Regions from separate parts of the Streptomyces sp. NPDC002742 genome, predicted to be linked through region 1. Evidence: riboswitches for the same ligand, from Rfam matches in the RefSeq annotation. Region 1 holds a riboswitch; the other holds the start of a gene.
What was found. Region 1 has a riboswitch for cobalamin ahead of ACFYW8_RS34980 (cobalamin biosynthesis protein). Riboswitches for the same ligand answer to the same signal wherever they lie in the genome.
Positions count from the first base shown of each region.

Region 1 (7,250 bases):
GCGGGCTTCACTCCGGGGGCGCGTGGCGGCTTCACTCTGGGGGGCGCGCGGCGGTTTCGCTCCGGGCGCGCGATGGCTTCTCTCCATGCGCCCGGTGGCTTGGCCACGGGGGCGCGGTGGCTTGGCTGCGGACGCCCGGTGGCTTGGCCGTAGGGGCGCCGTCGAGGCGGGGGCTCCGTGCCGATCCGCCTCGGCGCAGAGCCAGGGCGGATCGACCGAACGCTGTTGTGGATCGGCGGGGCGCCGTCGGCTCGCGTCGGGGACGGCTCAGGTCTGGGACGGCTCAGGTCTGGGACGGCTCAGGTCTGGGACGGCTTACATCAGAGGGGTGAGGAACCGGCGCAGGGCTTCTTCATAGGTTGCCGGGTCGGCGTTCCACATGGCGCCGTGCGGTGCGTTCGGGACGGTGTGCAGGGTGACCAGGTCGGGGCGGCTCGCGGCGAGGCGGCGGGAGGGGCTCCAGGGAGCGATGGTGTCGTCCGGGCCGTGCACCAGCAGGGTCGGCACCTTGACCTGTGCGGGATGCGCGGCGTACGCGATGCGGTCTCCGCGTACGCCGGTGCGGCCCTGGGCGGCGCGCACCGCGAGCGGCAGCAGGAAGCCCGGAGTGTGGCGGGCGCCGGCGAGGGCGCGCAGCGTGGTCTCCCAGTCGAGGACCGGCGAGTCCAGGACGAGCCCGGAGATCCGCTCGCGCAGCGCGGAGTGGGCGGCGGCGCGCAGCGCCATCGTGGCGCCGGTGGACCAGCCGTACAGGACGATCCGCTCGGCGCCGTACCGCACCGCGTAGCGGATGGCCGCGTCGAGGTCGCGCCACTCGGTCTCGCCGAGGTGGTTCAGGCCGTCCGGCGGGCGGGGTGCCCCGAGGTCGCCCCGGTAGGCGAGGTCGAGCACGGGGAAGTGCCGGTCGTTCAGGAATTCCATCACGTTCATGGGGTGTTCCCGGGTGGCGCCCAGGCCGTGCACGGTGATGATCCAGGTGTCGCGGACGGCCGGCACGAACCAGGCGGGCAGGGCGCCGAGTTCGCCGGGCACGTCGATGTCGGCGTGTTCGAGTCCGAGGGCGGACCCGGGGTCGCCGACGTACAGGTTCGGGGTGAGCCACACCTTGTCGCCGGGTTCCAGGGCGCCGTGCGTGACGCGTTCCAGCCGGCGCACGACCGTGTCGGCGGTGTGGGGGACGGAGTTCTGGAGGGGGCCGACGACCGCGTGGGAGCCGTCGCCCGCGAGGCCGTAGGTTCCCGGGCGCCGGGAGGCGAGGGCCCGGGTGAGGGTGACTCCGCCCGCCGTCGTGGCGTGCACGGTGAGCCGGGGCTCGGTGGGCAGGGGCTTGCCGGGCCTCGCCTTCAGGGCGGCGTCGCTGGCGAACCTGCCTGCCGCCACGGAGGCCGCGCCCGCGGCAATGGCTACGGTGACGGCCGCTGCCGTGGCTCTTAGGATGCGCACTCGACCAGTCTCCCGGCGGACCCCGCCATCGGCCAGCGGGAGGGCCTCCAGGGGTGACGGCCGGTTCCCCCCGGCCCCCCGCCCACCGGGGCTGGTCCGGGGCCGGGGCACGACGGACGCGCACGGCGGACCGCGGACCGCCGACCGCGGACGACGGACGACGGACGCGCACGACGGACAGCCGACCGCTGACCGCGGACGACGGACGACGGACGACGGACCGCGGACCACGGACCACAAGCGGTGGACCGCGGACGGCGGACCACAAACCGGGCACCGCGGACGGCAGACGGCGCATCGCAGACGACGGGCCGCAAACGGCAGACCGCGGACGGCAGACCGCGGACGGCGGACGGCAGCCAGACCTTGCGCCCTACCTCTTCTAATTCTGCCGCGCCCCTACGCCTTACCTCTTCCGCCTTACCTCTTCCGCCTTGACCGTCCCGCCTCGCCCCCTTACCGGCCCTACCGCTTCTGGCCGTACCCCTGCAGCCGCTCCGCCACCTCCTCGAGCTGGTCCGGTGAGAGCAGGGCTGGCGCGAGGCCCGGGACCGAGGAGGACAGGAGCCAGACGCGGCACATCCATTCCAGCTGGGCCGTGCGGTCGTACGCCTGGTCCAGCGAGGCTCCGAAGGCGATGGTGCCGTGGTTCTGGAGGAGGCAGGCGGTGCGGTCGGACAAGGCTCTGATCATGTTCTCGGCCAACTCCGGCGTGCCGTAGGTCGCGTAGGGGGCGACGCGGACCGGGCCTCCGAGGTCCGCGGCCATGTAGTGGATGAGCGGGAGCTCGGGGACGAGGACCGAGACGGCTGTCGCGTGCGCGGCGTGGGTGTGGACGACGGCCCGTGCGTCGGTGAGGCGGTACACCGCGAGGTGCATCGGCAGTTCGCTGGTGGGCCGCAACGAACCGAGCACCTGGCGGCCGTCGAGGCCGACGCCGACGATGTCGTCGCGCGTCAGCCGGTCATAGGGCACGCCCGTGGGCGTGACCAGGACCGTGTCGCCGACGCGGACCGAGACGTTGCCCGACGTGCCGACGACCAGCCCGTCGGCGACCGTCCGGCGGGCCGTCGCGACGAGCTCGTCCCAAGCCCGCCGAAGAGCGTCCCGCTCGTCGCGCGCGGACGGCTCGTCCCCCTCGCCGCGCCGGCCCCCCTCGCCCCCTTCGCCGCGCTTGTCGCGCTTGTCGTGTTTGTCCGTCATCCGTGGGCCCTCCCGCCCGTCCCGTGCTTCCCGTGCGCCCCCGTGCCGCTCGGCCACGACGCGATCCTGCCGCAATCCCTATTTCGTCCGACTGTCCGACAGTACGGCGAGGCGGGGCGCACGGGCGGCCGGTCGCCGGCGCTCGCGCCGGACATCGAGTGCAACCCAGGGCCGGAGCAGGTGGCACGGCCCCAGCAACGCCGGAACGCCGCACGGGATCAAGGCCTACCGCCACGAGCCGCCACGGGATCCGGCGGGAGACCGGCCATCGGCGTGTGATCTGCACCACAACACACCCATGGAACATTCCCGTCGACCCCGGCCGGACATTTGCCGCAGATCACACGCTGCGACCGGCCCGCTACGGTCGACGGCACCGGAGCGCCGCCCGCCGGAAGGTCCACGTGGACCTTCCGGCGGCACGACAACAGCGGCAACTGCCGGGTGACCGGAATCTCTTCCCCGAATCCCCGGCTCACCCCAGACGTCCCACCCCGGGGCGACGACCCAAGCGGAGCTTGGAATTCCACATCCGTTCGAACCCGCGGCGCCACCCCTCCGGTTCAACCGGAGGAGCGATTCACCGTTCCAGACACCACGATGCCCGCCCCAGTTCACCTTCCGTTCATCCAGGTTGCCTACGGTCCACCTGCCACTGACGTCCAACAGAAGCCTGGGTAAATGGAACACATCACGCTCCTCCTCGGAATCGTGATCGTCACCGCTCTCGTGTTCGATTTCACGAACGGTTTCCACGACACCGCCAACGCGATGGCCACCACCATCTCGACCGGCGCGCTCAAGCCCAAGGTCGCGGTGGCCATGTCCGCCGCGCTCAACCTTGTCGGCGCCTTCCTCTCGGTGGAGGTCGCCAACACGATCTCCAAAGGCCTCGTCGATGAATCCGGCATCAAGCCGGAGGTGATCTTCGCCGCGCTCGTCGGCGCGATCCTCTGGAACCTCGTGACGTGGCTCGTCGGACTCCCGTCCAGTTCCTCGCACGCCCTCATGGGCGGCCTGGTCGGCGCCACCATCGCCTCCGCCGGTACCGGCGCCGTGCACGGGGACGTCCTGGTCGGCAAGGTGCTCCTGCCCGCCGTCGCGGCCCCGATCGTCGCCGGCCTCGCCGCGATGTTCGCGACCCGGCTGTCGTACAAGCTCAGTGGTGACGCCGAGACCAAGGCCACCAAGAAGGGCTACCGCGCCGGCCAGATAGCCTCCGCGGGCCTGGTCTCGCTGGCCCACGGCACCAACGACGCGCAGAAGACGATGGGCATCATCACCCTGGCCCTGGTCGCCGGTGGCGCCGTCGCTCCGGACTCCAACCCGCCGGTCTGGGTCATCCTGTCCGCCGGTCTCGCCATCGCGCTCGGCACCTACCTGGGCGGCTGGCGCATCATCCGCACGATGGGCAAGGGTCTGACCGACCTCCGGCCGCAGCAGGGCTTCGCCGCCCAGACCAGCGCGGCCACGGTCATCCTGGCCTCCTCGCACATCGGCTTCTCCCTCTCCACCACGCACTCGGTCTCCGGTTCCGTGATGGGCGCCGGCCTCGGCCGCAAGGGCGGTGTGGTCCGCTGGTCCACCGCCAAGCGGATGGTCGTCGCCTGGGTCCTCACGCTGCCCGCCGCCGCCGTGGTCGGCGCGCTCGCCGAGTGGGTGACCGGATTCGGTGCCTGGGGCACCGCGCTCGTCGCCGTCTTCCTGGTCGGATCCAGCCTCGCGATCTGGCGCCGCTCGCGCCGCGAGGTGATCGACCACAACAACGTGAACGACGCCGAAGAGCCCGCCGGTGTGGTGACCACCGCCATCGCCGCCGTCACCCCGCCCCCGGCCGGCATCGTGGCCGAGGAGCTCACGGCCACCATCCCGGCTCCCGCCGAGCCCACGGCGAGCCCGTCCGCGCCGTCCCCCGTGGCCTGAGAACCGAAGGAAGAAACAGCATGAACATCGACTGGTCAGCCCTCGGGTCCGTCTTCGGGGTCAGCCTCGGAGTGACCGTGGCCCTCGTCACCCTCTTCACCCTCGGTGTCGCCGGCCTCTCCAAGAAGGAGTCGGCCCAGGGCGGTTCCGCGGTCGCGGCGGCCACCGGCGCGTACGTCTGCTTCGCGGCCTGCGCCGCGGCGGTGGCGTACGGCATCTCCCTGATCATCACCAAGTAACCCGGCGGAGCGGCCCGAAACAGGGTTGCGCCGAGCGGTACCGCGCGTGGGGTGCGGGACGGATCACCGTCCCGCACCCCACGCGTATGTGGGCCTGCGCACACTGTCCCCCCGCAGGTCAACAGCCAGTTGACGGCCGTTCTCACCCCGTGGTGGACTGCCGGAGCCAAGTACGGCGGCATGAGAGGAAGCCGGTGCGAATCCGGCGCGGTCCCGCCACTGTCATCGGGGAAGAAACTCCCCGGGAGCCAGGAACTCTCACCGCCGGTCTCGTCGAACCAGGGCGTGGACACCCTGAGTGAGGACATATCGCCATGCGCGGCTGCCCGTTTCCCGATCCGCTGAGTACGAGGGTTCCACTCCACCCGACCGCGGGCTGACCCCGTGCGTGCCGATCGCGTCTTCGCGTACGGCGCCGCCGCCGGCCTCCTGGGCGACCTGCTGCTCGGCGATCCCCGCCGGGGGCATCCGGTCGCCGCGTTCGGGCGGGCCGCCGCGGCCGTGGAGCGGACACTGTGGCGCGACCACCGCGGGTGGGGCGCACTGCACACCGCCGTCTGCGTGGGCGGTGCCACCGGACTCGCCGCGCTCACGAGCCGTACCGTACGCACCTCCCGTACCGCTTCCGTCGCGCTGACGGCCGCCGCCACCTGGGCCGTCGTCGGAGGGACCTCCCTGGGCCGTGAGGCGCGGGCGATCGGTGGCGCGCTCGCGGCCGGTGACCTCGACGCGGCCCGGGAGCGGCTGCCGCATCTGTGCGGCCGCGATCCGCAGGCGCTCGACGCCGACGGGATCGCGCGGGCCGTCGTCGAGTCCGTCGCCGAGAACACCTCCGACGCCGTCGTCGGCGCCCTGGTCTGGGGCGCCGCCGCCGGTGTGCCCGGACTCGTCGCCTTCCGCGCCGTGAACACGCTCGACGCCATGGTCGGGCACAAGTCCCCCAGGCACCGGCGCTACGGCTGGGCCTCGGCCCGGCTCGACGACGTCGCCGGCTGGCCGGGAGCCCGGCTGACCGCCGTCCTCGCGGCCGTGGCCGGTTGCGACCCGCGCGGGGCCGTGCGCGCCTGGCGCGCGGACGCCCGCAAGCATCCGAGCCCCAACGCCGGGCCCGTGGAGGCTTCTTTCGCGGGCGCGCTCGGCGTGCGCCTCGGCGGCACCCTCTCCTACGGGGGACGGGTCGAGCACCGGCCCGTGCTCAACGGCGCGGGGCGCGCCGTCCAGGTCCACGACATCGAACGGGCCGTACGGCTCTCCCGGCGCGTCGGCTGGCTCGCGCTCGGCGTGAGCGCCGCCGGACGGGTGCTGCTCACGGCTCGGCTCACCAGGAAGGGGCGCACCGCATGAGCGGCGGGCTGCTGATCGCCGGGACCACCTCCGACGCCGGCAAGAGCGTGGTGACCGCCGGGATCTGCCGGTGGCTGGTGCGCCAGGGCGTCAAGGTCGCGCCCTTCAAGGCGCAGAACATGTCCCTGAACTCGTTCGTGACGCGCGAGGGAGCCGAGATCGGGCGGGCGCAGGCCATGCAGGCACAGGCCGCCCGCGTGGAGCCGACCGCGCTGATGAATCCCGTGCTGCTCAAGCCGGGCAGCGACCGCACCAGCCAGGTCGTCCTGATGGGCAGGCCGGTCGGCGAGATGAGCGCGCGCGGGTTCTTCGGGGCGTCCGGGCCCGCCGGGGAGCCGCTGCCGGGCGCCGGGCCGAGCGGGGAACGGCTGCGCGGAGGGCGTCAGGAGGCACTCCTCGGGACCGTCCTCGACTGTCTGGCTCAGTTGCGGGGCACGTATGACGCGGTGATCTGTGAAGGCGCCGGCAGTCCGGCCGAGATCAATCTGCGGCGCACCGACATCGTGAACATGGGAGTGGCGCGCAACGCGGGGCTTCCCGTGCTCATCGTCGGAGACATCGACCGGGGCGGTGTGTTCGCCTCGTTCTTCGGGACGGTCGCGCTGCTGTCCCCCGAGGACCAGGCGCTCGTCGCCGGGTTCCTCGTCAACAAGTTCCGGGGCGACGTCGGCCTGCTGGAGCCCGGCCTCGACATGCTGCACGGCCTCACCGGCCGGCGCACCTACGGCGTCCTGCCCTTCCAGCACGGCCTGGGCATAGACGAGGAGGACGGGCTGCGTGTCTCGCTGCGCGGGGCCGTCCGCGAGTCGTCCGTCTCCTCCCCCGTCGGCGCGGACATCCTGCGGGTGGCCGTCTGCGCGATCCCGCTGATGTCCAACTTCACCGACGTGGACGCGCTGGCCGCCGAACCCGGCGTCGTGGTGCGGTTCGTGGACCGGGCCGAGGAACTGGCCGACGCGGACCTGGTCGTCGTGCCCGGGACCCGGGGCACGGTGAAGGCACTGGAGTGGCTGCGTGAGCGCGGCCTCGCGGACGCGATCGCGCGGCGCGCCGCCGAGGGGCGTCCCGTGCTCGGCATCTGCGGTGGCTACCAGATCC
Region 1 is NZ_JBIAQF010000026.1:69,053-76,302, reverse strand. It holds gene ACFYW8_RS35000 (alpha/beta hydrolase family protein) at 316-1,443, opposite strand; gene ACFYW8_RS34995 (class II aldolase/adducin family protein) at 1,909-2,646, opposite strand; gene ACFYW8_RS34990 (inorganic phosphate transporter) at 3,328-4,569, shown strand; gene ACFYW8_RS34985 (hypothetical protein) at 4,590-4,808, shown strand; cobalamin riboswitch at 4,944-5,087, shown strand; gene ACFYW8_RS34980 (cobalamin biosynthesis protein) at 5,193-6,152, shown strand; gene ACFYW8_RS34975 (cobyric acid synthase) at 6,149-7,250, shown strand, end outside.

Region 2 (7,250 bases), on a different contig from region 1:
CGGGGAGAACCAGGGCCGCGCCGCACAGCACGCCGCCGGTGGGCACCACGATGCGCGCGCCGAAGCGATCGGTCAGCGGCCCCGCCATCTGCATCCCGGCGAAGGCCCCGAGCCCGAGCAGCACCAGCAGTCCGCCCAGCGTCGCGTGGCTGATGCCCACGCGCTCCTCGACGGCGGGAATCTGCACCACCCAGGCGCCCATCAGGGTGCCGCACAGGACGAAGTAGACATAGGTCGCCGCACGAGCGGCTCGAAGCGAACGTTCCATGCCGCGTACCGTAACGAACATATGATGTGTTTGAAAAGTGCGGTAATGAACATCTTGCATGTTTGTTTTCTGATGGTGTTCAATCCCGTCATGAGCAACGCAGACCGGCACGGACTGATCGCGAAGGCTGTGAGGGACTCCGGCGGCGCCACGGTCCAGGAACTCGCGGAGCTGACCAACGCCTCCGAGATGACCATCCGGCGTGACCTCGACACCCTGGCCGCGCAGGGAGTTCTCGAACGCGTCCGAGGTGGGGCGCGCAGCCTGCTGCTCAGGGGTGAGGAACCTCCGTTCGCGTTGCGCGCGCACGAGGCGATCGACGTCAAGCGCCGTATCGCCGCCGAAGTCTCCGCCCTCATCGCCGACGGTGAGAGCGTCCTGCTGGACAGCGGCACCACCTGTCTGGAGGTCGCCCGCCTCCTGCGCGAACGGCCCGTCACTGTGATGCCCTTGTCCCTGCAGGCCATCCACCTGCTCGGCGAGACACCCGGCCCGGCCACACTGGTGGTGCCCGGCGGACAGCCGCGCGCCGCCGAGGGAGCCCTCACCGGCCCCCTCACCCTCGCCTCCCTCGCGGCCCTGCGTTTCGACACCGCCGTCATCGGCTGTTGCGGACTGAGCGCGGCAGACGGCCTGACCGCCTACGATCTCGACGACGCCGCGGTGAAAAAGGCCGGCATCGCCTCCGCCCGCCGCACCATCGTCGCCACGGACGGCGGCAAGCTCGGCCGTACCGCCTTCGCCCACGTGGGTCCCTCCGCACTCCTGCAGACCCTCGTCACGGACACCACGGCGCCCCTCGACGAGGTGACTGCCCTCGAAGGCGCGGGCACCACCGTCAAAATCGCCTGATCTGGCGTCGGCCGACCGGTCGGATGTGGCTCTCGGCGAGGTTGCGCAGTTCGGCGCGCGTGAGTGCGGGGTCGGCAGCGATCTCGACGGCACGGCCCCTCGGGAGGTAGCGGACACCGTCGATCTCACAGATCAGCGGGCCCACGCCAGTGTCGTGCACCAGAGCGTCGCCGACCGGAGCAGGCCCGCCGACGGTACGGCGTTCACTTCCCCGGGATCGTGAGATTCGCTGGAGGAGTACCGGTGCCGCCACGTCCCCGCCGTCCGGGCGGAACAGGACCAGTACCAGTTCTCCGGGGTTCGGGCGCAGCCGGATATAGCGCATGGGCTGCCATGTGCCGTCCCTGGCCGCGGAACGGGCGGCACGCAGTACCGGGCCGCAGAGGGCGGACCGATCCACGATGAACCAGCCGAGCCGGGCGAGGGAGACAATGGCGACCGTTCCGAACACGAGGAAGCGCCGGTGCCCGAGGTGGAAGGGGTCGTCGAGGACGGCGGCGCAGGAGAGCAGCAGGAAGTACCAGGCGCCGCTGCCGAGGACGCTGTTCAGCACCCAGATGCGCGGCGAGACGGACGTACGGCCGAAGCCGCGGCGCGGCGAGGTCACCCGGGGACCCGGAGCATGGCGATCGCCGTGACGGGCCGCGGCGGCGAGGCCCGCGTAGTTCAGGTCGTCCTCGAGAGCGGGCCACGTGTCCTCGCTCTCCTCGTCCTCCTTGTCGCTCGCGGCCGCCTTCGGGCTGATCACGGGTCGGGCTTGGCGCGCCCTACGGACGCGCCGGGCGCAGGCCAACGGGCTGATTACCAGTGCACCGCCAAGGCCGAGCAGACCGGGGCCGCCACCAAGGACGGCGACCACTATCAACGAGGTCCGTGTATCCATGGCCTCACCCAGGAAGGGCCAGGGCAGCGCGATGATCGGGACGTGATCGCCGGGGTCGACGTCTGCCGTGTCGCAGTCCACAGTCGTATGTTGCGAACCGTCGTCCCAGCTGACGATGCAGCCGTCCTCGGCCCGGTTCAGACGGACGACCTCGGCGGAGGTGTGTTTCCCGAGCAGGGAAGTCCGCTGCTGCCAAGCCCACGAACAGCGACGCCACGAGCGCCAGCACCGCCCATAGCGGCGCGGTCGGCAACAGCGGCCGGCGGGCGGGTGCGAGGGTCGGGTGGGCCTGTTCGCTCAGCCAGGCACCGATCGTCCGCGCGTCGTGTGTGCCCAGGCCCAGCCGCAACACCTGGCCGTCGGGCGTCCGGTAGCGCAGGCCGACCTTCTCGAAGGCGACCTGACCCATGGTGGTGACCGTCGCGTCCAGGGCCTCGCCGCCGCGCGGCAGGGCAGTGGCACTGCCGGAGCGGTCGAGGAAGACGGGTCGGTCGAGGCGCGGGTCGGCCAGCAGTCGGCCCTTGCGGCCGTCGAGTCGGCAGCGGAAGTGAACGACCCGGCCCGCTGCCAGGCCGTGGCGCCTCCTTGCCGCCGCCCATCGAGCCAGCCCGGCCATGGCCAAGGGGGCCACCACGAGGGCCACAAAGCTGCCGATCATCGATTCTGTCGTCTCTTCGCTGTGTTTGATTGATGTGAGTGAACGAAGAGTACGAGCGCTGCCAGAGACTCTGGCCCCGGGGGTGACCCCGTGGTGCCTCGTCCGAGTTCATCGGATGACGCGAACCTCGCCCTTCCCGCGGAGACCGCCGCACCATGATGACCGCGAGGGCGGCCGACAGGATGTACGACGAGGTCCCTCGTACCCCTCGGATCGGGTGAACGGGTACTGGCAACAGCCACGGCACCACTGATCAGGGGCCCGCCAACCGGCCCTTCAGCGACTGTCAGACAGCTCCTGACCAGCGGAAACCTGAAGTCGCCGACGTCGAACGGTTGGTGCACCTATCGCCCGAGCCAGGCCTGAAAGCGCCTGTGCACTTCACCGCAATGACCATCGCCTGATGCGTGGACGTTGTCTGGGGTGAAAATGGAGCCGTAGGGGCCGGAGTTGAGCGCACAAGCTTCTCGGACAGGCTGCAGAGCGTAGTAGCCGAATGCGACCAGTGCCACGACCAGCAGGGTGGACAGCAGGTAGCGGCGGACTGTCGGGGAAGGCACGACGTGATCCTGCTGACGCTTCACAAACACCCGTTGGGCGGCGTGGTGACAGCGGTGCTTCCTCCAACCTCACCGGAGAGACTGTCAGATGCAATGGCGGCAGCATCGTGTACGGGAAATGCTTGTGTCCACTCCGACGGCATCGACCTCACCGATGCATCCGCCGCCACCGCCATCGGCCTGGGTCGCCGGGTCTGCGAACGCCTCGACCGCCCCCAGCGCGCCGTACCACCCCTCGGCCGGTCCCCTGCGAATCGACCAGAACACCAGCACGTTCATCCCGTACCCCGTACCCCGTGACCGATCGCACGAACTGACGGTACGACGGACTTGATAGCCTCATCAGGCCAGTTGAGCCTCATCCGAGGCCAGGGAATCCGGTGCGAATCCGGAACTGACGCGCAGCGGTGAGGGGAACGGGCGGGGCACGCGAGCCACTGGGAGACCGGGAAGGCGCCCCGTCCGGACGAACCCGAGTCCGAAGACCTGCTGGCACCTCCGCGCCCCGGCGCGGAGGACATCCACAGTCCAGGCTCCGCGTACGAGCCCTGACCCCGAGGTCTGCCCGTGCTCCCCACCCCCGCCCGTCACGCCAAACCCGCCGTGCCGGTCACCGTCTGCGGCGGCCCGAAGAACGACACCGAGGACGCGACGAAGTCCGCCGCTGCGGGCTACCGGGCGCCGTGCCGCGTCGTCGTCTGCCGGGACTGCTGCTGTGGAAGCCCGAAAGTCGCCGGAGTGGATCACGCCCAGCAGACGGCACGCCTGGCCGAGAGCGCACCGGTGCGCATCGCGGCTTGCCTCGGCGTGTGCGAACACGCCAACGTGATCGTCGTCCAGCCCTCCGCCGCCGCACGTGCCGCGGGCGCCCGCCCGGTCTGGCTCGGCCTCGTCAACGACCGCGATGCCACGGACGACATCGCCGCCTGGGCCAAAGCCGGCGGCCCCGGCGTCGCCCCCTGCCCCGACATCCTCGACCTCTACGTCTTCACCCCGCCCCGGAGGGCGCGATGAGCGCGAAAGCCGGCCTGGTTGACGCCTTTTCCCTGGTCCGTCATCAATGCTGGGGCGGCAGTGTTATTGCGCGCCTGGTGAACTGATGACGATCCGAATTGTTGCGGTGATGCACCACGATGTGACAACTCGTGATGTCGTCGATCCCTGACAGGGAAAGCCACGCAGCCGGTCACGCATCGTCCGGGAGTGGTTCGCCGGTCTCCAGGAGCGACTTCATGCTTGCCACCACGTTCGGCCAGCCCTGGCTGACCATCTCGGCCAGGCTCGATCCGGGCTCGAATCCGTCGTGTACGACGGTGAGCTTCACGACCTGCGCGGCGGTCTCCTCGATCGTGAAGGTGACCTTCGAGCAGGCCTCGCCGGACAGCTTGGCGAGCAACTCCTCGTCCCAGTCGAAGCGCTTGGCCAGCTCCGGGGTGATGGCGTGCCAGGTGTAGGAGAGCCGGCTGTAGGGCTCGGCCTCCAGCACGACCTGCTTCGGGTCGCTGATCTGCACGCCGTGGTTGTCCCAGGTCATCGGTGAGCCGACGGACCAGTCCGTGGCGAACTCCGTGGACCAGTAGCGGCGGGTGAAGGCGGGCTCGGTCAACGCCTGCCAGAGTTTTTGCGGGGTGGTGCGGATGTAGGTGGTGTAGACGAAGGTCGGCGCGTCCATCGCGGTCTCCTCCAGGGCGAGTTTCAGGTCCGCCAGGGCTTGGACCCTGGTCCGGTCGTAGCGGCTGATCCACCGGTGAGCGATCTCGTGCACGGGCGCTGCGTTGAGGTAGTGCAGCTTCTCCCGGCCCCGCCGCGCGGTGGTGACGAGCCCGGCCTCCTCCAGTACCGCGAGGTGCTTGCTGACGGACTGCCGGGCCATGTCGAGTCCTGTACACAACTCGCGCAGGGTCTGCCCGTTGTGTGCGTTGAGCGAGTCGAGCAGTGCGCGCCGCGTCGGATCGGCCAGTGCCTTGAACACCTCGTCCATGCCCGTCCCCGTACCCAGGCCACCGCCTGTCGATATGCAGCCTTCCAGCTGCCTTTAATTTAGGCAGCCAATAGGCTGCATGTCAAGGCCAGCCCCGCAGCCGGACGAGGGTCGCGGGGCCACCGTTCGGCGGTGCCGAGGCCGAACGAGTTCGCCTGGATACGTATGGACGAAGCACGCGGGAGGGCATCAGGACATCTGGTCCCTGGAGGAACGCGACATCGATGTCTCGGCGCCGCCGACCTGGCCCGATCGCCCGCGCCGTGAAGCGCGGTGAAGCGCGGTGAAGCGCGGTGAAGCGCGGTGAAGCGCGACTGAGGATGCTGCGGTACCGGCCGGAGGTGATCGACGGCTACCTGGCGGGCACTGGCTTGGTCCTCAACCCATAGTCAGCGTTGGGGATCTGGTCGAGGTGACCACATGGATGCGGCCGCTTTGCCTGTGTGTCGCACCTGGTCAGCGGTCAGGCGCCGCAGGTCCCAGATCAACTCGGCCACGCCGACCGCCGCCGGCTCCTGTGCGTGGGGCTCCTCGGAAGGCGGGCCGCCGGTCAGGGCGCCCAGGTCGCCAGCGGGAATGCCCAGCACGGTCCCGAAATCGGCCACGAGGTCGGGGGTCAGCTCCTTGCGACCGGCGCCCACCATTCCGTACGTGGACGCGGACCAGTACCGGCCGGTCAGGGAGTGGAAGACCCTGGCGATGCCCATCCAATGCAGGTTCCTGTATCTGAGCATCCGGACGAGCAGGGCCCCGGGCGGCCCAGGGGGCGGGACATCGACCCGCGGGAACGCCGGTGACTGCACGACCTTCCGCTGCGGCAACGACCGGACGAGGTGGCGCAACTCGCTCTTCTTCTCCGATGGGAGCTCTACGGCACGTCTCACGACCTGTGGTACCCACCTGCTGGCCTCTGCGTCCACGGGGGCAAGGTCGTCCGGAACCGTCGCCCCCGCGATCACGAATACGTCTGCGGCATGGAGACCGAGTGCGGGTCCGAGCTGTCGGAGCAGGGCTGGGCTCGGCGCGATGCCGGCGAAGACCCTTTGGAGCTCGGGTTCGGGGACTCCGGATTGCCGTGCCAGGGTGCCGATGTCCAGCTTCCTGTGATCCAGCAACCTTGCCAGGAGCACACCGAAGCCTGGATATCCCGTCATGCCGCCAGCGTAGAAGGGGGATCACTCACCTGTCCGCTGGTTCAGACGGCATCGGGCAGGGCGAACCCCGTCGCCAAGGCGTCGGCCGGACTGCCGACGCCGCGCGTGACCTCGCAAAAGGCCCCGCGATGGAGCTAGGGGCATGCCGGTCCGGGGATTCGGCGTGCTGCTGATGGTTCGGTAATCGCTGTCGGCGGCCCGCTACTCGTAGCGGTACTTCAGCGAATCCGCCTCCGTCTGCTCGATGTCGGCGATCGTCAGCTCCGGCATCCGCAGCTGGGCCAGCGTCACCTCGGCCGAGGTCGGCTGGGCGTCCGCCGACAGCCACTGGTCCGGCTTCCAGGCCCCGCTGCGCAGGAGTGCCTTGGGGCAGTGCGGGTAGACCTCCTCGATTCCCAGCACCAGCGCACTGGCCGGCGGTTTGCCCACGGCGGTCAGCTGAGACAGCAGCTCCGGGCGGGTGGAGACGCAGGCCCGGCCGTTCACCCTGAGCGTCGTGGTGCGCCCCGGGATGACGAACAGCAGGCCGGCCCGTCCCGTGGTGACGACATTCTGCAGGGTGTCCAGACGCTTGTTGCCGGTCGCGTCCGGTATCGCCACCGTCCGTGTGTCCAGGACCGCGACGAACCCGGCGGGGCCGCCGCGCGGGGAAACGTCACAGTTGCCCTCTGCGTCCGTGCTGGCGACCAGGACCAGCGATGAGCATCCGATCAACCGCTTGGTCTGTTCGGTGAGTTCGGTCATCTGCTTGCGCACGGCGGCGTCGCTGGGGAGTTCGTAAGCCCGGCGCAGTGCCTCCTGGTCGGGCACGGCGTCGAGAAGGAGCGAGTCGAAGGCACTGCCGACAAGGGATGGCGTCATGCCCCCGACCCTAATGGGCGCCGATCCGCGATG
Region 2 is NZ_JBIAQF010000048.1:17,322-24,571, forward strand. It holds gene ACFYW8_RS42945 (MFS transporter) at 1-268, opposite strand, end outside; gene ACFYW8_RS42950 (DeoR/GlpR family DNA-binding transcription regulator) at 359-1,120, shown strand; gene ACFYW8_RS42955 (hypothetical protein) at 1,107-1,868, opposite strand; gene ACFYW8_RS42960 (hypothetical protein) at 2,008-2,661, opposite strand; partial or broken gene ACFYW8_RS42965 (short-chain fatty acyl-CoA regulator family protein) at 3,348-3,555, shown strand; cobalamin riboswitch at 3,553-3,730, shown strand; gene ACFYW8_RS42970 ((2Fe-2S) ferredoxin domain-containing protein) at 3,960-4,235, shown strand; gene ACFYW8_RS42975 (ArsR/SmtB family transcription factor) at 4,408-5,202, opposite strand; gene ACFYW8_RS42980 (hypothetical protein) at 5,592-6,356, opposite strand; gene ACFYW8_RS42985 (MSMEG_1061 family FMN-dependent PPOX-type flavoprotein) at 6,558-7,217, opposite strand.
Region 2: another riboswitch for cobalamin. It lies ahead of ACFYW8_RS42970 ((2Fe-2S) ferredoxin domain-containing protein); the one in region 1 lies ahead of ACFYW8_RS34980 (cobalamin biosynthesis protein).